Regions from separate parts of the Geobacillus sp. JS12 genome, predicted to be linked through region 3. Evidence: a T-box and tRNA genes for the amino acid it is inferred to sense, from the RefSeq annotation. Region 3 holds a T-box; the other regions hold tRNA genes.
The links. A T-box is a leader RNA that pairs with one kind of tRNA and senses whether it is charged. The one in region 3 lies ahead of serS (serine--tRNA ligase), so its partner is inferred to be a tRNA-Ser.

Region 1 (7,279 bases), 600 kb from region 3:
GATGCGAAGGCAACGATCCATATTGGCCTCAAGCAGCTCCTTCGGCAATCCGGTCGTTTCACGGCCGAACACAAAGAAAATATGTTTTTCTGTATCGCTGAAATCAAACGAATCATAATACCGGCGCCCGAATTTCGTAATGAAATAAAACTCCCCTTCCGAAAAGCGGGCGAATAGTTCGTCAAGCGAGTCATAATACGAAATATTGACATACGGCCAATAATCAAGCCCGGCGCGCTTTAACATTTTATCATCCGTAGAAAAACCGAGCGGGCGGATCAAATGGAGCGACGTATCGGTTGCTGCGCACGTACGAGCGATGTTTCCAGTATTGGCTGGAATTTCTGGCTGGTATAGCACTACATGAAGCGGCATTTCCTTCACCTCAACAACGTTTATTTGCGATCGATGATGTGAAAAAACTTATAGCGAATGTTCGGCGTATAGGCGCTTGAATCTTCATACGACCAATAGCGCATTCGGCTGTTTGTCGTATGGGCGTTCACAAGCGGCATCCCGTTCTGATCTTTCGCCACCACAATCGTTGAGTGGTCGAAGCGTCCGTCCCCTTGAAAATCATAACAGATGACATCGCCTGCCATCAATTGCTCCGGCTCCGCCACTTCCACCGCCTGCAAGCCGATGCGCGACCCGCTCAAATACCAACGAAAAGCATGGGCCACAGCCCAGCTGTAACTCCAACTTCCGTTTTGACACCACCATCCCCTCGCACGGTTCGGATAGCCCGTCATCGGCGCCCCGCCTGCATACAAGCATTGAGAGACAAAATTCGTGCAATCCACCGGAAACGACGGAAACACCGGGTTATGCCGATTCCACCACGTTTCCGCATACCGCACCGCCCGGGCGCGGTCATACTGGTAAGAAAGACGCTCCCCCGTCCATTGCTCTCGTTCGACGCGCGGCGCCTCCATATACCCCCCAACCGGTTGATCGGTTCATCAGCTACAAGCTCACCGCGAACAAAACAGGCGCATCGCTCCTCAACCTGTTCTTCTATATATAGTGAACCCCTTTGCTTAATTAAAAATTGATGGTGGGCAATATACATCACTTTCGCTTCCCGCTCGATGGTCTGCCTGCCGACAATTTGTCCCCGGATCGTGCAACGGACGATCTCCGCACCGCGCTTTTGGCAAAGCCGTTGCTTTCTTGCCGCCTCTTCGCTTCGGATATTGCTTTCCGACACAAACGAGCGGGCTCGCTCATCCAACCACGCGCGCAACTGTTTTTTCATGCTGCTTTCCACCACTTTCGTTTTTGTTACTACCTTATGTGGGGAAGCTGCGTTTTTTCCCTATTCCTTTGCCTCAGCCAACAGTTTCAGTCCTTTTTCAATCTCAGCGATCACATCGGCATCCGCCTCCGTTTGCCGCGCGGCCTCCAAATAAGGCTTAGCGCTTGGATCCCCGATTTTCCCGAGCGCCCACGCCGCCGTCCCGCGGATGACTGGACGGCTATCCTCTTTCAACAAACGCAGTAAGTGCGGCACCGCGGTTTGGTCTTTGTAATGGGCGAGCGCCAGAATGGCATTGCGCTGAATCGGCTTTTTCCCACGCCATGAACCCGCCATGGCCCCAAATGTTTCTTTAAATTCACGGTTGCTCATCTGAAGCAGCGGGATGAGTTTCGGCTTTACCGCTTCCGGATCCGGCTCGAATTCTGGATGCAAATGAAAGTCTTTCCCCTTATTTTCCGGGCAGACTTGCTGGCATGTATCGCAGCCGTACAGCCGGTTCCCGATTTTCTCCCGAAACTCGTCGGCCAAAAAGCCTTTCGTTTGCGTTAAAAAGGAAAGGCACCGCTGTGCGTTCAGTTGTCCCCCTTGTACAAGCGCCCCGGTCGGGCAGGCATCAATACATTTCGTGCACGTGCCGCATCGGTTTTCAACCGGTTCATCAGGGGAAATGGAATATTCGTAATCATTTCTCCCAAATACACATACGATCCAAACTCCGGTGTAATAATAGAGCAGTTCTTGCCGCTCCAACCGATCCCTGCCCGTTCCGCCACCGCCCGATCGGCGAGCTCTCCGGTATCCACCATCGAGCGAACGCGGGCATGGGGCACTTTGGCCAGCAAAAACTCCTCGAGCTGCTGCAAACGTTCCCGCAACACATCGTGGTAGTCCTTTCCCCATGAAGCGCGGCAAAAAACGCCGCGCCGTTCCGTCTTTGTCCCCCGCGGCGCATTTTTCATTTTGGACGGATAGGCAAGAGCAATGGCAATGATCGATTTTGCTTCCGGAAGAAGCAATGAAGGATTCGTCCGTTTCTCAATATCTGGTTCCTCAAAACCGGACTGATAGCCGAGCTCCTGCTGGCGGCGCAGCCGTTCCTTTAATTCAACAAACGGATCAGCGCTCGCAAATCCGATTTTATCAATGCCGATTGACCGACTATACTCAATGACTTCCCGCTTTAATGCCATAACATCCATCGTTTTCCCTCCTTTCGTCATATATGATAAAATGAAATCCGAGGTGATCAAGATGAAATTCGTGATATCAGAACAACTAAAGCAACGCCTTCCTACTGGTAAATTCGGCGTCATCCGCTATCATCATATCGAGGTCAGCGATTCACCGCAAATGTTAAGGGGCGGCTTGAGCTGTTTCAAGAATCTCTTTACATCGAGCTGCAGGAAAAGTCGATTGCCGACATTCCTGAGATGGTCGAATGGCGCCGTACTTTCAAACAAATCGGAACGGACCCAAGCCGCTATCGACCGTCAAGTGAAAGCCTGTACCGACGCATCCAGAAAAAAAGCTTCATTCCGCCTATCCATTCAGCGGCAGACATAAACAACTTTTTTTCACTCTATTATAAAATTCCACTCGGCATCTATGATCTAGACCGCATCAACGGGACAGTGACGCTCACGATCGGCACGGAACAAGATGAATACATCGCGTTAAACGGCCGCACAGTCAACTTTGCCAACAAACTCGTCAGCAAAGATGAACGAGGGCCGTTTGGCAGTCCGATCGTCGATTCGGAGCGGACGGCCGTGACGAGAGAAACGAAAAACGCTTTGCAAATCGTTTACTTTCTCCCATCAACGCCAGAAGAAACCGCCAAGCGCCAGCTTCAAGCCATCCAAACGATGTTTGTGCAAATTCATGGCGGCGAAGCCGACGCCCAATTGTTCGTTTGATCTTCTCCCCCCACTTTCCTGCCGTTGGAAATGGGGGACTCCCTCCCTACTTGAACGCTCTCCCACCTACGCTCACGCGTGGAAGTGGGGTTCTTCTCGGTTTAGGGTGATAAATAAAAAAACGCAATGCCTCGTTCTTTAACGAAACGAAACACTGCGTTGTCCCCAAGCATCATAACATAATTTTAAAGCTAACGAGAGACATTATAACAGACTTCCACACGCATCGCAAGAAAAAAACGCAAAAATCGACAAAAGAAATTGTACAAAAGGGCACCAGAATCTCTGGTGCCAGCAACCAGTGACCCGTACGGGATTCGAACCCGTGTTACCGCCGTGAAAGGGCGGTGTCTTAACCACTTGACCAACGGGCCATTATGGCGGAGAAGGCGGGATTTGAACCCGCGCGCCGCAAAACTGCGACCTAACGGTTTAGCAAACCGTCCCCTTCAGCCACTTGGGTACTTCTCCGTAACATGGCTCCGCAAGTAGGATTCGAACCTACGACCTACCGGTTAACAGCCGGTTGCTCTACCGCTGAGCTATTGCGGAATGATGAATAACTATATGTTATGCACATCTTCCAAATGTGCTCGTTGCCTCTTCCTCTGCCAGCTAATTCAAGGAAGCGAGATGCGTCGAGGCAACTCGCAGCGAATTCGAAGATGTGAAGCTCGTCGCTCCGCTTTTGCTGTGGAACGATGGGGCATTGTTCGCCCATTATTATAGCGAATAGCCAAAAAACATTCAATGGAAAATAATGGGCCTAAGTGGACTTGAACCACCGACCTCACGCTTATCAGGCGTGCGCTCTGACCAGCTGAGCTATAGGCCCATAAAAAGCGGGTGATGGGAATCGAACCCACGACATCAGCTTGGAAGGCTGAGGTTTTACCACTAAACTACACCCGCATAATTTTTGATGAAACACCCATCACAATCTTTCATGCCCCTTCCTCTGCCAGCCGATTCAAAGAAGCCGGATGCGTCGGGGCAACTCGAAGCGGATTCGATGATGCAGATGCTCGTGGCTGAGGTTTTACCACTAAACTACACACGCATATCATTTGGAATCAACATCTGCCACGCTCTTCCATGCCCCTTCCTCTGCCAGCCGATTCAAAGAAGCTGGATGCGTCGGGGCAACTCGAAGCGGATTCGATGATGCAGATGCTCGTGGCTGAGGTTTTACCACTAAACTAGACACGCAAATATAGAATATAATGAAAAGGGCGACTAGTGGGAATCGAACCCACGCATGCCAGAGCCACAATCTGGTGCGTTAACCACTTCGCCATAGTCGCCTCGATCTGGTGCCGGCTGCAGGACTTGAACCCGCAACCTACTGATTACAAGTCAGTTGCTCTACCAATTGAGCTAAGCCGGCACATTTAAAATTAGCTAGTGATTCATGTTGTCTGCCTGGTTGTGCCTCTTCCTCTTCCAGCTAATTCGAGGAAGTCAAATGCTCGGTGTCCCTTCCTCTGCAAGCTTATTCAAAGAAGCGGGATGCGTCGGGACAACTCGCAGCAGATTCGACGATGCGAATGCTCGTCTCTACCAATTGAGCTAAGCCGGCATGATTTTAAAGTGCATGGCGGAGGAGGAGGGATTCGAACCCCGCGCGCCTTGCGGCGCCTCTCGGTTTTCAAGACCGACCCCTTCAACCACTTGGGTACTCCTCCAAAAAAGCAACAATAATAATGGTGGACCTTGTAGGACTCGAACCTACGACCGGACGGTTATGAGCCGTCTGCTCTAACCAGCTGAGCTAAAGGTCCGATAATGGTGGCGGTGGAGGGGATCGAACCCCCGACCTCACGGGTATGAACCGTACGCTCTAGCCAGCTGAGCTACACCGCCAAATTTAAGTCAAAAGGTGGAGCCTATCGGGATCGAACCGATGACCTCCTGCTTGCAAAGCAGGCGCTCTCCCAGCTGAGCTAAGGCCCCATGATAAATCGGGAAGACAGGATTTGAACCTGCGACCTCACGGACCCGAACCGTGTGCTCTACCAAGCTGAGCTACTTCCCGACAAAACGCGCTCGAGAGGATTCGAACCCCTAACCTTCTGATCCGTAGTCAGATGCTCTATCCAATTGAGCTACGAGCGCACAAGTGCCGAGGGCCGGACTCGAACCGGCACGGTAGTTACCTACCCCAGGATTTTAAGTCCTGTGCGTCTGCCAATTCCGCCACCCCGGCGGAAGTGGAGCGGAAGACGGGGCTCGAACCCGCGACCCCCACCTTGGCAAGGTGGTGTTCTACCGCTGAACTACTTCCGCAAGACGATGAGCCATGGAGGACTCGAACCTCCGACCCTCTGATTAAAAGTCAGATGCTCTACCTACTGAGCTAATGGCTCACGAGTTGGATAACACTCTAGGATAGTGATGTCCCTTCCTCTACAAGCATATTCAAGGAAGCAAGATGCGTCGGGACAACTCGAAGCAAATTCGAAGATGTAGCGCTCGTTACTGAGCTAATGGCTCGCGGTTGCCGTCTTAATGGCTTAAGAGGTTATTAAGGAATAAGAATGCCGGCTGCAGGACTTGAACCCGCAACCTACTGATTACAAGTCAGTTGCTCTACCAATTGAGCTAAGCCGGCACATTTAAAATTAGCTAGTGATTCATGTTGTATGCCTGGTTGTGCCTCTTCCTCTTCAAGCTCATTCAAGGAAGCCTTGTGCGTCGAGGCAACTCGCAGCCAATTCGATGATGCCGATGCTCGTCTCTACCAATTGAGCTAAGCCGGCACATTTAAAATTAGCTAGTGATTCATGTTGTATGCCTGGTTGTGCCTCTTCCTCTTCAAGCTCATTCAAGGAAGCCTTGTGCGTCGAGGCAACTCGCAACAGATTCGACGATGCGAGTGCTCGTGGCTACCCATTGAACTAAGCCGGGGTGGTTTGAACATCTGACATGTCTGTGAACTACTCCCACTTAGCTTTGCATGAAGCAGGAATCTTCTTTCGGAACTATGATAAAAATGGTGGCTCGGGACGGAATCGAACCGCCGACACAAGGATTTTCAGTCCTTTGCTCTACCGACTGAGCTACCGAGCCGTATTATATTTTTCACACTGCCTATTGATACCGCTTTGTGCCTCTTCCTCTGCCAGCGGATTCGACGATGCTAGATGCGTCGAGGCAACTCGAAGCGAATTCGATGAAGCAGATGCTCGTCTCTACCGACTGAGCTACCGAGCCATATTAAGTTTTACGTTGCTTTGCTTGTACTGCACTGTGTCTCTTCTTCTGCAAGGTGATTCGAGGAAGCCAGATGCGTTGAGGCAACTCCGACTGAGCTGCTGAGCTGTCTCTTTTCATAATTTTGAAACAATGGCGGTCCCGACGGGACTCGAACCCGCGATCTCCTGCGTGACAGGCAGGCATGTTAACCACTACACTACGGGACCAATTTGGTTGCGGGGGCAGGATTTGAACCTGCGACCTTCGGGTTATGAGCCCGACGAGCTACCGGACTGCTCCACCCCGCGGCGATAAGAAAGTAAATTAATTTGCACAATGCTCTTATCGTTGTTGTTCGTCGCCTCTTCCTCTACAAGCTGATTCAAAGATGCCAGATGCGTCGAGGCAACTGGAAGCGGATTCGTTGAAGCAAAGGCTCGTTGCTCCACCCCACGATGATGAGAAAGCGAGTCAGCTTTTATATTAAGATGGTGGAGGATGACGGGATCGAACCGCCGACCCCTTGCTTGTAAGGCAAGTGCTCTCCCAGCTGAGCTAATCCTCCACGAAATTGCCTAGCAGCGACCTACTCTTGCAGGGGCGCTGGCCCCAACTACCATCGGCGCTGGAGGGCTTAACTTCCGTGTTCGGGATGGGAACGGGTGTTTCCCCTCCGCCATAGCCACTAGGCAATGGTGATCATCTTGGACAGTAATTATTATATCCATCCTGTTGGATTTGTCAACAGGATGTTCATTCCTTCAAAACTAGATAACCGTCGGAAGAAGCCGCTCGCCTGCGCTTTTCGCATTGTCCAGCTCCGGCTCGCCGCCGCTCGGGGTCAAATAACCTTCCCCTCGGGGTGCAAGCACCCCTGCGGGTGAAGAACATTTGGCTTCGAGAGCTA
Region 2 (7,279 bases), 580 kb from region 3:
CACGGCAAGAAGAGAGGTCCATTTTTTCTGCAACACGTTACATATTCCCCCTTCAATCTATATTTAATAATGATAATCCTTATCAATTAAGGTGATAATTGATATTGAATATCTTTGTCAATACAATAATAAAAAACATTCATGAGCAAGCGTTGCTCCCCACCCTGGCATGAAAATCGCTGATCAAAGCGGCGCATTTTTACAGAAAAAGAAAATCGGTTTTGCAAGGATTTCTCTAATTGAGAAAGAATGCGAATCGATAGTCTTTTTTACCAAATCACCCACCCTCTAGAAGGATGGTGAAAAACGAGAACGGCCTGCAAATCGATGGCATTTCATCAGAAAAGAAAGCCGATTGGCCGCGTTTTTCGAATTGAAAGATAGCAGGAATCAGCCATATTTTGCGCTAAATCACCAGCCCTCTAGAACTTGTCGCCCCTTTTCATCATAATTCTTCAAAAAATCCCTTGTCTCCCCCCATACGATTTATGCTAAAATGGAAGCTGGATGTCCCCAAATCTGCTGCACACATGCCCACGGATGATCAACTCCTTTGGCAAACCCTTCACCAACAAGGTCCAGACAGCGTTAGGAAAGCAACAAAAGCCATGAATAGCTGTTTTGAATCACCGTCAATCCACACTTGGAAAGGATGATCCATATGGAAGCATTGCTTACCCAAATTTTAGATCGGCTCGATCAACTCCATTCGAGCGTCGGCGTCTTGACATCCGACGTCAACGAGATGAAAAATCAACTGAACAAGATCGAAGCGAGAGCGGGCAGCATCGAAGAGAGAGTGAACAGCATCGAGGCGAGAGTAGACAGCATCGAATCAAGAGTAAACAACATTGAAGCCAACATGGCCACCAAAGACGAACTCGCCGAGCTCCGATCCAAAGTGGACGACATCGAAGCGAAAATGGCCACGAAAGACGAACTCGCTGAACTTCGCTCCACTGTGAACGGACTCCAGTCCAACGTAAACGAAATTCAAGCGAAGATGGCGACCAAAGAGGAACTGGCTGAACTCCGGTCCAAAGTGAATGAACTCCAATTCAAAGTGAACGAACTTCAATCCAATGTAAACGAAATTCAAGCAAAGATGGCGACCAAAGACGATCTCGTTCCTATTCGACAAACGGTCATGGAAATCGATCAAATTGTCAAAAGGATCGAAGTCAACCAAGAACGCCACGAGCACATTTTGGCCATCCTCTCCAAACGCTCGATTGAACATGAGGCATCCATCGCCAGCCTGCGGCAAGCGCAATAACTTGACAAGGGAACAAATGGACAAGGGGCGAGCTGTGCAGCGCAACATGGAAAAAACATTCCTTCCAGACACGAACCGCGGGGGCTGTCCGAAAGAAATTCCCCCAAATCAACACAACAACTTGACAGCGTTTGAACCATGTTTAGGATATCCACAGGGGCACTCATCACATCCGGGAAGGCCAAGCGTCTTCCCGGATGTGTCTGGCTTGAAACATGCTTGTCTTCAGGCGACATCTCATCCATCAACATTTTTTGTCAGCCCTTTCGTTTGCCGTTCTTATTCTTCCTGCAAAACTCTCTACATGATGTACGTCTTATTCCGATTCATGTTTCAAAAAACACAAATTTTCCACTTCTCCACACACCCCATCTCCTTTGATTTGCCGCTCCAGCCATGAAGCCGAAAAAGCGTTGGGCGCGGTTCTCCTCCTTCGCAACGAATAAACCAAATGATTCCGATCATGCTAAAGACGAACTATGAAGTGGAAGGAGACGAGAATCATGAACTTGCAATCCGGAACATTCTACTGGCCCACAACGTTCCCCGACCCGCCGAGCTACCCGGTCTTAGAGGAAGACATCGACTGCGATGTGCTCATTATCGGCGCTGGCACCTCGGGCGCCCAATGCGCCTACTTTCTTAGCGACACCGATCTTGACGTCGTGGTCGTCGATAAACGAAAAGCGGGGCATGGAAGCACAGCGGTCAACACGGCCCTGATCCAATACCTGGGGGAAAAAATGTTTTTCGAGCTAATCCATAGCTTTGGCGAAATGTACGCAGTGCGGCACCTTAAACTTTGCGAGCAGGCCATCCGCGATCTCGCCGATGCCGCGGAAAAGCTGCCGCTCGACTGCGAATTTGTCACCCGCGACAGTTTGTATTACGCCAGCTCTCCTGAAGATGTAAGCAAATTAGAAAAAGAATACGCCGCTCTCAAGAAACACGGCTTTGCTATCGAATGGTGGCCGGAAGAACAGATCGCCCGCCATTACCCGTTCCGCAAACCAGCGGCGTTGCTGACAAAAGGAGACGGCGAAGTCAATCCATACAAACTGACGATCGGCCTGTTGGAATATGCCAAACGCCGAGGAGTCGCCATTTACGAACAAACCGAAATCAATGGAAAAAAACTCGAAAAAGACCAAGCCATTTTTTATACGAAAACCGGTGCGGTCATTCGCGCGAAATCGGTCATCATTGCGGCTGGCTATGAAACGTTGGATTTCAAAAAGGACCCAAACGCCGTGTTGAACAGCACCTACGCCGTGGTCACGAACCAGGTCGCTGATTTCTCCAGCTGGTACAACCGGACGCTCATTTGGGAAACGGCCCGTCCTTACATCTACATGCGGACGACCGCCGACAACCGCGTTATCATCGGTGGATTGGATGAAGATACGACCTATGCCGATGAGCGCGATGCCAAGCTCATTCACAAGCGCGACCAGTTGATCGCGGAGTTCCAGCAACGCTTCCCCACGATCCCTGTCCGAGCTGAATTTTACTTGGGCGCCTACTACGCCGGCACGCACGACGGACTGCCGATCATCGGCGTGTATGACGAATATCCAAACTGCTATTTCGTCTATGCCTATGGAGACAACGGAGCCGTCTACAGCATGGTGCTCGCCAAATGCTTGCGCGACTGGATCGCGGCCGGCCAAAGCGACAACGCCCAGCTCTACTTGCCGGACCGTCCGCTTGTCTCGGCGTTGTCTTCGTAATTCCTGTTCGGAATCCAACGAATTGTTTGGCGCGTCATCGACAAGCTGCCCTCTCTCCCCCATGCTGGGAAGAGGGGGACAGCTTTTGCTTCGCATGCGGCAAAACGCTTTTATTCATCTTTGATCCGAACATCGAATTTCGTTCGTTCATGGGCGTCTTTTATTTGAATCATCCAAGTGTCCGCTTGTTTGTCATAATGAACAGCCCGAATCACAGGAATCATCTGCTCGAGCCGACTCTCTTCTTGTTTCAACGCTTGGCGAATCGCCTCCTCCTCCGATAAGCTGGCGCCATCACGCGGAGAGCTTGGCACAACCAATACTTTGCCCGCCTTCCCTTGGCCTGGATACGATTCAGCAATCCCCCCATCTATCCAAACTTGAACTTTTTGACCAATGTTCACTCGCGCTGGTGCACTAGAAACCAAGATGGTATTATAAAACTCTTTAAGCCCGCCTGTGGAACGAAAATCTTGCGGATCAGAACTGACAACCAAAATGCTCCCCCCTTCTTTTCTCACGACATACCCTTCAATGGCATAGCGGTCAGTTTGCCCGCTACAACCTGCCAACCAAACACTCCACACGGCGGCAATGAAAGCAAGCCATCTTTTCAGCCCAATCTCCTCCTCCTTTGTTATCATTAGTCGCATTTACGACAAAATTGTTTCACCCTTTTATGAAAAGCTCCAGTTTGTCAAATCCATCATGGGTACTAAAAAAACATGATGATTGACGAAATCATGGATGATCTAGATGGTAGAAATGCAAAATTCGTGCAAAATTTTTTCGGATTCTATCGTTTTTTTCGGAATTCCCAGAAAATGAAAAACGACCGCGTTTGCGGTCGTATCAAGGGTTCCACGATTTTAGATCGTGGGCTATCGAATTCTGAGGATGCCGATGGTGGGAGTCGAACCCACACGGGGGCTACCCCACACGATTTTGAGTCGTGCGCGTCTGCCAATTCCGCCACATCGGCGCGACAATTAACAATTTACCAAATCATCTTTCAACTGTCAACACTTTTTTATTCATTAGATATGGAGGCGGCACCCGGATTCGAACCGGGGGTAAAGGTTTTGCAGACCTCTGCCTTACCACTTGGCTATGCCGCCTTGATCGAGAGCGGAAGACGGGACTCGAACCCGCGACCCCCACCTTGGCAAGGTGGTGTTCTACCACTGAACTACTTCCGCATCCGTGGCTGGGGTAGCTGGATTCGAACCAACGCATCACGGAGTCAAAGTCCGTTGCCTTACCGCTTGGCTATACCCCAACGTTGTAAGTGAAGGGCGACTAGTGGGAATCGAACCCACGCATGCCAGAGCCACAATCTGGTGCGTTAACCACTTCGCCATAGTCGCCATAATCATGATAGGAATGGCAGGGGCAGTAGGAATCGAACCCACACCGGAGGTTTTGGAGACCTCTGTTCTACCATTAAACTATGCCCCTTTGTTAAAATGGTGGAGGGGGACGGATTCGAACCGCCGAACCCAAAGGGAGCGGATTTACAGTCCGCCGCGTTTAGCCACTTCGCTACCCCTCCAAGGAATGGTGCCGACTGCAGGACTTGAACCCGCAACCTACTGATTACGATTCAGTTGCTCTACCAATTGAGCTAAGTCGGCATAAAACAAATGCAAGAAGGTGGCTCATTGTTGTGCTCTGTGCCTCTTCCTCTACAAGCTGATTCGAGGAAGCAGGATGCGTCGAGGCAACTCGAAGCCGACTCGACGAAGCAAGTGCTCGTCTCTACCAATTGAGCTAAGTCGGCATAATTATGATATAAATCGTGGATCATTGTTCATTTGTTGTGTCCCTTCCTCTACCAGCCAATTCGAAGAAGCTGGGTGCGTCGGGACAACTCGCAATCGATTCGATGAAGCGGATGCTCGTCTCTGCCAATAGAGCTAAGTCAGCTTGCTATCAATTATATGGTGGCTCGGGACGGAATCGAACCGCCGACACAAGGATTTTCAGTCCTTTGCTCTACCGACTGAGCTACCGAGCCGTATCTTATTTTTCCCTTGTTCGTTGATGACTTTTGTGTCCCTTCCTCTGCCAGCGGATTCCAAGATGCTGGATGCGTCGAGGCAACTCGATGCGAATTCGATGAAGCGGATGCTCGTCTCTACCGACTGAGCTGCCGAGCCGTATTTCACCGATCACATGATTCGTTGCATCATGCATTTTTGGAAAGATGGCGGTCCCGACGGGACTCGAACCCGCGATCTCCTGCGTGACAGGCAGGCATGTTAACCACTACACTACGGGACCATTTTTGGTTGCGGGGGCAGGATTTGAACCTGCGACCTTCGGGTTATGAGCCCGACGAGCTACCGGACTGCTCCACCCCGCGGCGATAAGAAAGTAAGTTGATTTTCACAATACTTTTAGTGTTGTTGTTCGTTGCCTCTTCCTCTACAAGCTGATTCAAAGATGCCAGATGCGTCGAGGCAACTGGAAGCGGATTCGTTGAAGCAAAGGCTCTTTGCTCCACCCCACGATGATGAGAAAGCAAGTCAGCTTTTATATTAAGATGGTGGAGGATGACGGGATCGAACCGCCGACCCCTTGCTTGTAAGGCAAGTGCTCTCCCAGCTGAGCTAATCCTCCACAAAGAAGTGACCCGTACGGGATTCGAACCCGTGTTACCGCCGTGAAAGGGCGGTGTCTTAACCACTTGACCAACGGGCCATGCTGATGGATCATGGCGGAGAGCAAGGGATTCGAACCCTTGAGGCGCTATTCACGCCTACACGATTTCCAATCGTGCTCCTTCGACCACTCGGACAGCTCTCCACGATGGCTCCGCAGGCAGGATTCGAACCTGCGACCAATCGGTTAACAGCCGATTGCTCTACCACTGAGCTACTGCGGAATCATAACGAAGGTCAATTCTCCCAATAAGATGCCCTGCCTCTTCCTCTGCCAGCCGATTCAAAGAAGCTGGACGTGTCAAGGCAACTCGCAGTTCATCCGATGATGCAAATGCTCGTCACTGAGCTGCTGCGAAATGACATCTCTTTAGACATTTACTATTATAATGATTCGCGCTGAGCTGTCAAGAGTTTTTTCATTCCCTCAAAACTAGATAACCGTCGGAAGAAGCCGCTCGCCTGCGCTTTTCGCATTGTCCAGCTCCGGCTCGCCGCCGCTCGGGGTCAAATAACCTTCGCCTTCGGGATGTGAACATCCCTGCAGGCGAAGAACATTTGCCCGTCGCGGCGACCCGCTCGCCTGCGCTTTTCTAAGTTAGGTCAAGCCCTCGATCGATTAGTATCCGTCAGCTCCACGTGTCGCCACGCTTCCACCTCGGACCTATCGACCTCGTCATCTTCGAGGGATCTTACCCGCCTAACGCGGTGGGAAATCTCATCTTGAGGGGGGCTTCACGCTTAGATGCTTTCAGCGCTTATCCCGTCCGCACATAGCTACCCAGCGGTGCCCCTGGCGGGACAACTGGTACACCAGCGGTGCGTCCATCCCGGTCCTCTCGTACTAAGGACAGCTCCTCTCAAATTTCCTGCGCCCGCGACGGATAGGGACCGAACTGTCTCACGACGTTCTGAACCCAGCTCGCGTACCGCTTTAATGGGCGAACAGCCCAACCCTTGGGACCGACTACAGCCCCAGGATGCGATGAGCCGACATCGAGGTGCCAAACCTCCCCGTCGATGTGGACTCTTGGGGGAGATCAGCCTGTTATCCCCGGGGTAGCTTTTATCCGTTGAGCGATGGCCCTTCCATGCGGAACCACCGGATCACTAAGCCCGACTTTCGTCCCTGCTCGACCTGTCCGTCTCGCAGTCAAGCTCCCTTGTGCCTTTGCACTCTCCGAATGATTTCCAACCATTCTGAGGGAACCTTTGGGCGCCTCCGTTACCTTTTGGGAGGCGACCGCCCCAGTCAAACTGCCCACCTGACACTGTCTCCCACCCCGCTAAGGGGTGCGGGTTAGAATTTCAATACCGCCAGGGTGGTATCCCACCGCCGCCTCCACCGAAGCTGGCGCTCCGGCTTCCCAGGCTCCCACCTATCCTGTACAAGCGATACCAAAATTCCATATCAGGCTGCAGTAAAGCTCCACGGGGTCTTTCCGTCCTGTCGCGGGTAACCTGCATCTTCACAGGTAGTATAATTTCACCGGGTCTCTCGTTGAGACAGCGCCCAAGTCGTTACACCTTTCGTGCGGGTCGGAACTTACCCGACAAGGAATTTCGCTACCTTAGGACCGTTATAGTTACGGCCGCCGTTTACTGGGGCT
Region 3 (7,279 bases):
GTTCCATACAAAGGGCCGCTTGCCGACACGATTTATCAGCTTGTCGGTGGGTTGCGCGCCGGCATGGGCTATTGTGGAACCCGCAATTTGGAAGAGCTGCGCGAAAAAACGCAGTTTATCCGCATGACGAGCGCGGGGCTCCGTGAAAGCCATCCGCATGACGTGCAAATTACGAAAGAAGCGCCGAACTACTCTGCTTTTTGATCGGAGTTGCGCCGATCGGCTCAACTTTGACGGAGACATGTCCTCCGTCTATTTTTTTGGCCGACGGTATGTTACAATAACGGTTGTGTGAGGAGGGTGTCATTGTGAGGAGGAGAAAACAAAACTGGTTGTTTTGGTTGCTGTCGATTTGCCTTTGTTTAACGTTTGGTCCGTTTCAACAGACGGTGAAGGCGGAAAGCGCCCCGCTTGACATCCGGGCGGACGCTGCGATTTTAGTGGATGCACAAACGGGAAGAATTTTGTATGAAAAAAATATCGATACGGTGCTTGGGATTGCCAGCATGACGAAAATGATGACCGAGTATTTGCTTCTTGACGCCATTAAGGCGAAGCGCGTCAAATGGGATCAAATGTACACGCCAAGCGATTACGTGTACCGGCTGTCGCAAGACCGGGCGCTGTCCAATGTCCCGTTGCGAAAAGATGGCAAGTATACGGTGCGTGAGCTGTACGAGGCAATGGCCATTTATTCGGCGAACGGGGCAACGGTCGCGATTGCTGAGATCATCGCTGGATCGGAGAAAAATTTTGTGAAAATGATGAACGACAAAGCGAAAGAGCTTGGGCTGAAAGATTATAAGTTTGTCAATGCCACAGGGTTGAGCAATAAGGATTTAAAAGGATTCTATCCAGAAGGGACAAGCTCAAATGAGGAAAACGTCATGTCCGCACGTGCGATGGCGATGCTTGCCTACCGGTTGCTGAAAGATCATCCCGAAGTGCTGAAAACAGCGAGCATTCCTCATAAAGTATTCCGGGAAGGAACAAAAGATGAAATCAAAATGGACAACTGGAATTGGATGCTGCCTGGGCTTGTGTACGGATACGAAGGTGTAGACGGGTTGAAAACCGGCTATACGGAATTTGCCGGCAACTGTTTCACCGGGACGGCGAAACGAAACGGCGTCCGCTTGATTTCGGTTGTCATGAACGCGAAAGATGCGAGTGGGAAAACAACAAAAGAGGCGCGCTTTAAAGAGACAGAAAAACTATTTAACTACGGATTCAACCAATACTCCCTCGAGACGCTTTATCCAAAAGGGTACCAGCTGAAAGGAAAAGAAACACTTCCGGTCGTGAAAGGGAAAGAAAAAGAGGTTCGTGTCGCGACAGGAAAGAATCTGGATCTGCTTGTGAAAAACGGCGAGGAAAAACAATACAAACCTGTATATGTGTTGGACAAGAAAAAAATGACAAAAGAAGGAAAGCTAGTCGCCCCTTTGAAAAAAGGGGAAACGGTTGGATATATGACGCTCGAATATAAAGGGGACGACTCCCTTGCCTTCTTAAGCCCAGACATGCAAAAAAACATCCGTGTGCCGCTTGTCACAACAGCTGAAGTCGAAAAAGCCAATTGGTTTGTTCTTTCGATGCGCGCGGTCGGCGGACTGTTTGCTGATTTATGGACAAGCGTTGCCAAAACGGTGAAAGGTTGGTTGTAACGCTGCTCCCCGGCTAAGGGGAGCTTTTTTCCATTGTGATTTTTGTAAAAATTGAGGTAAAATAAAACAGTGGAATCATCCTTTTGCGTATATAGCAAAGCATAAGGATAGGAACAGGGGGAATCAACGTTGGCATTGACAGGTACAGACCGCGTCAAACGCGGCATGGCGGAAATGCAAAAAGGCGGCGTCATTATGGACGTCGTCAATGCGGAGCAAGCGAAGATTGCTGAGGCGGCAGGGGCTGTCGCGGTTATGGCGCTCGAGCGCGTCCCGGCGGACATTCGCGCCGCTGGCGGTGTCGCGCGCATGGCCGACCCGACGGTGATCGAAGAAGTGATGAAGGCCGTTTCGATCCCAGTCATGGCGAAAGTGCGGATCGGTCACTATGTTGAGGCGCGTGTCTTAGAGGCGCTTGGTGTCGACTACATTGACGAAAGCGAAGTATTAACGCCGGCTGATGAGGAATTCCATATTGACAAACGGCAGTTTACCGTTCCATTTGTGTGCGGTTGCCGCGATTTAGGGGAAGCGGCGCGCCGCATTGCAGAAGGGGCATCGATGTTGCGAACCAAAGGAGAGCCGGGGACAGGCAACATTGTTGAGGCCGTGCGCCATATGCGCAAAGTGAACGCGCAAATTCGCAAAGTCGTCAACATGAGCGAAGATGAGCTTGTCGCTGAGGCGAAACAGCTCGGGGCTCCGGTTGAGGTGCTGCGCGAGATCAAGCGGCTTGGCCGCCTGCCGGTCGTCAACTTTGCCGCCGGCGGTGTCGCGACACCGGCTGACGCTGCCTTGATGATGCACTTGGGTGCGGACGGTGTCTTTGTTGGGTCTGGCATTTTCAAATCGGAAAATCCGGAAAAATACGCGCGCGCGATCGTAGAGGCGACGACTCATTACGAAGACTATGAATTGATCGCACACTTGTCGAAAGGATTGGGCGGCGCGATGCGCGGCATCGATATCGCGACATTGTTGCCGGAGCACCGGATGCAAGAACGCGGCTGGTAAGCTAAATAAAGGAGCAAAGCAACGATGAAAATAGGTGTACTTGGACTGCAAGGAGCTGTGCGGGAGCATGTTCGCGCCATTGAGGCGTGCGGCGCCGAGGCGGTCATCGTGAAAAAGCCGGAGCAGCTTGAAGGGTTGGACGGTCTTGTGCTGCCGGGCGGCGAAAGCACAACGATGCGGCGGCTCATCGACCGCTATGGGCTGATGGAGCCGCTCAAGCAATTTGCCGCTGCCGGCAAGCCGATGTTCGGCACGTGCGCCGGACTCATTTTGCTGGCGAAGCGAATTGTCGGCTATGACGAGCCACATTTAGGATTAATGGACATTACAGTCGAGCGGAACTCGTTCGGTCGGCAGCGGGAAAGCTTTGAGGCGGAGCTGTCGATTAAGGGTGTCGGCGACGGGTTTGTCGGCGTCTTCATCCGTGCTCCGCACATTGTCGAGGTCGGTGACGAGGTCGATGTCTTGGCGACATACAACGACCGCATTGTCGCGGCCCGGCAAGGCCAGTTTCTCGGCTGCTCGTTCCATCCAGAGCTGACCGACGATCATCGATTGATGCAATACTTCCTCAACATGGTCAAAGAAGCGAAAATGGCGTCAAGCCTCAAGTAAAGTGATCAAGCGAAAGCGATGAGAGGAACAAGTAGCAGGCCCCCTTCCTTTCAGAGAGCCGGTGGGTGGTGCGAACCGGCAGGGAGCTCCTGTGAATCCATCCTCGAGCAAAACGTTGAACGCCCAAAGGGCCAGTAGGCGTTTTCGGCCGCCGCCGTTAACGGCAAAAGGGGAAGGCATAGCAAGCCTTCAATAAGGGTGGCACCGCGGGATGGCTCCCGTCCCTTTTTTGGGACGGGGGCTTTTTTATGTATAATATTGAATGGAAAAGGAGGTAAAAGCCATGCTGGATGTGAAAATATTGCGCACCCAGTTTGAAGAAGTGAAAGAAAAACTAATGCAGCGCGGCGGGGATTTGACGAACATCGACCGCTTTGAACAATTGGACAAAGACCGCCGCCGCTTGATCGCGGAAGTCGAAGAGCTGAAAAGCAAGCGCAACGATGTGTCGCGGCAAATCGCTGTCCTAAAGCGCGAGAAAAAGGACGCCGAGCCGCTGATTGCCCAAATGCGCGAAGTCGGTGACCGCATTAAACGGATGGATGAACAAATTCGCCAGCTTGAGGCGGAACTCGACGACTTGTTGTTGTCGATTCCAAACGTGCCGCACGAATCAGTGCCGATCGGCCAATCAGAAGAGGACAATGTGGAAGTGCGGAGATGGGGAGAGCCGCGTTCGTTTTCCTTTGAGCCGAAGCCGCATTGGGAAATCGCCGATCGGCTCGGTTTGCTCGACTTTGAGCGAGCCGCCAAAGTGGCGGGAAGCCGATTTGTCTTTTATAAAGGGTTAGGAGCGCGGCTTGAGCGGGCGCTCATCAACTTTATGCTTGACATCCATCTCGATGAATTCGGTTACGAAGAAGTGTTGCCGCCATATTTAGTGAACCGGGCGAGCATGATCGGAACCGGACAGTTGCCGAAATTTGCCGAGGATGCGTTCCATTTGGACAGCGAAGATTATTTCCTCATTCCGACCGCTGAGGTGCCGGTGACGAACCTGCACCGCGACGAAATTTTGGCCGCAGATGATTTGCCGATTTACTATGCGGCCTACAGCGCCTGCTTCCGCGCGGAAGCCGGGTCGGCCGGCCGCGACACGAGAGGGCTGATCCGTCAGCATCAGTTCAATAAAGTCGAGCTGGTAAAATTCGTAAAGCCGGAGGACTCGTACGATGAATTGGAAAAGCTGACGCGCCAGGCAGAGGCGATTTTGCAACGGCTCGGGCTTCCGTACCGCGTTGTCGCCTTGTGCACCGGAGACCTTGGATTCTCGGCGGCGAAAACGTACGATATTGAAGTTTGGCTGCCAAGTTACGGAACGTACCGGGAAATTTCGTCGTGCAGCAACTTTGAGGCGTTTCAAGCGCGCCGTGCCAACATCCGCTTCCGTCGCGATCCAAAAGCGAAACCGGAGTACGTGCATACATTAAACGGTTCGGGGCTAGCTATTGGGCGGACGGTCGCCGCCATTTTGGAAAACTACCAGCAAGAAGACGGCTCGGTCATCGTTCCGGAAGCGCTTCGTCCTTACATGGGGAATCGGGACGTCATTCGCTGAAAAAAGGTGCTTGAGGCAAATCGTTGGTTGACTTTTCCCGACTGCCGTGTTATAGTGAATGACGTTGGCAATGAGGAACAAGAAATCTTGTTCTTGGCCAAGACGATGATGAAGAGGACTGACGCGCATAAGAGGAGATTGTCATCTGAAACGGCTGACCGCCGAAAGCCGTTTCCCATCATAAAAAAACCCGCCGTTGACCGGCGGGTTTTTTATGCCTTTATTTTTTTACAACAGTAAATTGATCAGCGATCAGCAGCCAGTTTTGTGGAAAATCAATGCCAAGTTTCCAATAGCTGACCCCGCGCAAACCAAGTTCCTTCACGAGATTAAATTTTGCTTGAATGGAGCGGGCGTCCTCGAACCATACTTCATGCTCGCGTCCGTTTTCGTCGCGATAGCGAAAATGCGGTGCCTGCGCCTCCGTATCGTATTCGATGGCAACGTTATACTTTGCGGCGAGGGCGATGGCTTGCTGCGGGCTGATGGCCTGGGCGTACGGGCCGCCGGGTACATATGGCAGCGTCCAGTCGTAGCCATACAAGTTTTGCCCCATCAAAATTTTTCCGGCTGGCATTTCAGAGATGGCGTACTCGATAACGCGGCGGACCGGACCGATCGGGGAAACCGGCATCGGCGGCCCGCCGCTGTAGCCCCATTCATACGTCATGATCACGACAAAGTCGACAATTTGTCCATGGGCGCGGTAGTCGTGTGCTTCGTACCAACGTCCGCGCTGGGTCGCGCTCGTTTTTGGCGCCAAGGCGGTCGACATCATCCACCCTTCTCGTGCAAACCGCCGTTTCGCTTTGCGCAAAAACGCATTATACGCCTCACGGTCTTCCGGGCGCAAATATTCAAAATCAAAATGGATGTCGCGGAAGCCATACCGTCTAGCGGTCGCGACAATGTTGTCGAGCAGACGATTTTGCAGCGTTTCGTTTGTTAACATAAGCGCGCCGAGCTCGTCGCTGAACTGCCCGTTTTCAATGTTGGCGACAACCATAACGAGCGTGACGCGGTTGGCGCGGGCAATATCCGGAAAGTCGTCAAGCGGCGGCTCTTGCAATGTCGCGTCGCGTCGGATCGCAAAATAAAAAGGACTCAAATAAGTCAAATACGGAGCGGCTTCGCGAGCGCTCGCCTCCAGCGCTGGGCTGACAGTCGCGCCGCGCGGTTCAATATAGGCGTTAAACTCCGCTCTTCGCTTGGCGCCGGGCGGTATATAAAGCCGCTGCCCGACCTTAAGCGGAGCGTTTAAGGAGAGGCGATTCACTTCGGCAAGCCGCTGCATCGGAATCGAAAATCGGCGTGCAATCGACCATAACGTGTCGCCGCGCTGCACCCAGTAAAAACGACCGACGATCGGGATCACGAGCGCCTGGCCGACAACGAGTTTATCAGGGTTTGGAAGCTTGTTGGCCCGGACAATTTCTTCCGCCGTGGTCCCGTATGCCTCAGCAATTCCACTTAACGTTTGTCCACTCTGCACTACGTGGATTTGCATACTTGACCTCCTAGTTGCGTCTTTATTCTCCATATTCTATGATGAAAAGAAAGGAGAAATGACCGTTTGTGTGAAGGGGTATACGATGAACACCGACGAGTACTACATGCGATTGGCAATGGAAGAAGCAAAAAAAGCGGAGCAGATCGGCGAAGTGCCGATCGCCGCTGTCATCGTTCAAGACGGCCGCATTATCGCCCGCGCCCATAATTTGCGGGAAACTGAACAACGCGCCATCGCTCATGCAGAAATTTTGGCAATCGATGAAGCATGCCGGGAAACTGGTTCATGGCGGCTTGAGCGGGCGACGTTGTACGTAACGCTTGAGCCGTGCGCCATGTGCGCAGGCGCCATTGTTCTTTCCCGCATCGAACGAGTCGTGTTTGGCGCGTTTGACCCAAAGGGAGGGTGCGCTGGGACATTGATGAACTTATTGCAGGAAAGCCGATTTAACCATCAGGTTGAGGTGGTAAGCGGAGTGCTTGCTGACGAGTGCGGTTCGCTGTTGAGCCAATTTTTTCGACGATTGCGCGAACAAAAGAGAAATGTTGGCGGGAGTGCCAACGAAAATTCCGTCGATTGACATTGCATTTTTTCCGCTAACGAGCTATACTGATAGTGCCGTGCTAAGCGGGGAGGTAGCGGTGCCCTGTACTCGCAATCCGCTCTAGCGAGGCTGAATTCCTTCTCGAGGTTAGTCTGTTGCGAGGCCTGTCTCAAGCAAGTGGTGTTGACGTCTGGGTCCCGCGCAATGGGATTCCGTGAACCCTGTCAGGTCCGGAAGGAAGCAGCAGTAAGCGGATGCTCCCATGTGCCGCGGGGGCGCCTGGGCTGAGCTAACTGCTTGAGCAACGCTCGGGGCAGCTAATCGACAGAAGGTGCACGGCCTTACATAGCGATAGGGAACAAAACCCACTC

Region 1: it has a tRNA-Ser gene. The T-box ahead of serS (serine--tRNA ligase) is inferred to sense a tRNA for this amino acid. The anticodon was not compared.
Region 2: it has a tRNA-Ser gene. The T-box ahead of serS (serine--tRNA ligase) is inferred to sense a tRNA for this amino acid. The anticodon was not compared.

Annotation. Positions count from the first base shown of each region.
Region 1 covers NZ_CP014749.1:3,710,573-3,717,851, reverse strand. The annotation lists gene trmL (tRNA (uridine(34)/cytosine(34)/5-carboxymethylaminomethyluridine(34)-2'-O)-methyltransferase TrmL) at 1-375, opposite strand, end outside; partial or broken gene A0V43_RS18345 (amidase domain-containing protein) at 396-1,258, opposite strand; partial or broken gene queG (tRNA epoxyqueuosine(34) reductase QueG) at 1,319-2,460, opposite strand; partial or broken gene A0V43_RS18335 (B3/B4 domain-containing protein) at 2,513-3,177, shown strand; tRNA gene A0V43_RS18330 (tRNA-Glu) at 3,480-3,551, opposite strand; tRNA gene A0V43_RS18325 (tRNA-Ser) at 3,556-3,648, opposite strand; tRNA gene A0V43_RS18320 (tRNA-Asn) at 3,655-3,729, opposite strand; tRNA gene A0V43_RS18315 (tRNA-Ile) at 3,939-4,012, opposite strand; tRNA gene A0V43_RS18310 (tRNA-Gly) at 4,019-4,089, opposite strand; tRNA gene A0V43_RS18305 (tRNA-His) at 4,409-4,481, opposite strand; tRNA gene A0V43_RS18300 (tRNA-Thr) at 4,489-4,564, opposite strand; tRNA gene A0V43_RS18295 (tRNA-Ser) at 4,773-4,862, opposite strand; tRNA gene A0V43_RS18290 (tRNA-Ile) at 4,882-4,958, opposite strand; tRNA gene A0V43_RS18285 (tRNA-Met) at 4,964-5,040, opposite strand; tRNA gene A0V43_RS18280 (tRNA-Ala) at 5,058-5,130, opposite strand; tRNA gene A0V43_RS18275 (tRNA-Pro) at 5,139-5,212, opposite strand; tRNA gene A0V43_RS18270 (tRNA-Arg) at 5,219-5,292, opposite strand; tRNA gene A0V43_RS18265 (tRNA-Leu) at 5,298-5,383, opposite strand; tRNA gene A0V43_RS18260 (tRNA-Gly) at 5,389-5,463, opposite strand; tRNA gene A0V43_RS18255 (tRNA-Lys) at 5,471-5,543, opposite strand; tRNA gene A0V43_RS18250 (tRNA-Thr) at 5,716-5,788, opposite strand; tRNA gene A0V43_RS18245 (tRNA-Phe) at 6,171-6,246, opposite strand; tRNA gene A0V43_RS18240 (tRNA-Asp) at 6,524-6,599, opposite strand; tRNA gene A0V43_RS18235 (tRNA-Met) at 6,604-6,680, opposite strand; tRNA gene A0V43_RS18230 (tRNA-Val) at 6,862-6,937, opposite strand; rRNA gene rrf (5S ribosomal RNA) at 6,946-7,062, opposite strand.
Region 2 covers NZ_CP014749.1:2,531,477-2,538,755, forward strand. The annotation lists gene A0V43_RS12370 (ABC transporter substrate-binding protein) at 1-36, opposite strand, end outside; gene A0V43_RS12375 (hypothetical protein) at 662-1,276, shown strand; gene A0V43_RS12380 (NAD(P)/FAD-dependent oxidoreductase) at 1,780-3,006, shown strand; gene A0V43_RS12385 (YobA family protein) at 3,117-3,578, opposite strand; tRNA gene A0V43_RS12390 (tRNA-Leu) at 3,905-3,988, opposite strand; tRNA gene A0V43_RS12395 (tRNA-Cys) at 4,051-4,124, opposite strand; tRNA gene A0V43_RS12400 (tRNA-Gly) at 4,134-4,205, opposite strand; tRNA gene A0V43_RS12405 (tRNA-Gln) at 4,211-4,285, opposite strand; tRNA gene A0V43_RS12410 (tRNA-His) at 4,301-4,373, opposite strand; tRNA gene A0V43_RS12415 (tRNA-Trp) at 4,391-4,464, opposite strand; tRNA gene A0V43_RS12420 (tRNA-Tyr) at 4,474-4,558, opposite strand; tRNA gene A0V43_RS12425 (tRNA-Thr) at 4,565-4,640, opposite strand; tRNA gene A0V43_RS12430 (tRNA-Phe) at 4,948-5,023, opposite strand; tRNA gene A0V43_RS12435 (tRNA-Asp) at 5,214-5,289, opposite strand; tRNA gene A0V43_RS12440 (tRNA-Met) at 5,295-5,371, opposite strand; tRNA gene A0V43_RS12445 (tRNA-Val) at 5,553-5,628, opposite strand; tRNA gene A0V43_RS12450 (tRNA-Glu) at 5,638-5,709, opposite strand; tRNA gene A0V43_RS12455 (tRNA-Ser) at 5,724-5,814, opposite strand; tRNA gene A0V43_RS12460 (tRNA-Asn) at 5,819-5,893, opposite strand; rRNA gene A0V43_RS12465 (23S ribosomal RNA) at 6,269-7,279, opposite strand, start outside.
Region 3 covers NZ_CP014749.1:3,112,824-3,120,102, forward strand. The annotation lists partial or broken gene guaB (IMP dehydrogenase) at 1-204, shown strand, start outside; gene A0V43_RS15225 (serine hydrolase) at 309-1,667, shown strand; gene pdxS (pyridoxal 5'-phosphate synthase lyase subunit PdxS) at 1,797-2,681, shown strand; gene pdxT (pyridoxal 5'-phosphate synthase glutaminase subunit PdxT) at 2,706-3,296, shown strand; T-box leader at 3,306-3,525, shown strand; gene serS (serine--tRNA ligase) at 3,580-4,854, shown strand; gene A0V43_RS15250 (glycoside hydrolase family 18 protein) at 5,075-6,361, opposite strand; gene tadA (tRNA adenosine(34) deaminase TadA) at 6,447-6,944, shown strand; RNA gene ffs (signal recognition particle sRNA large type) at 6,983-7,247, shown strand.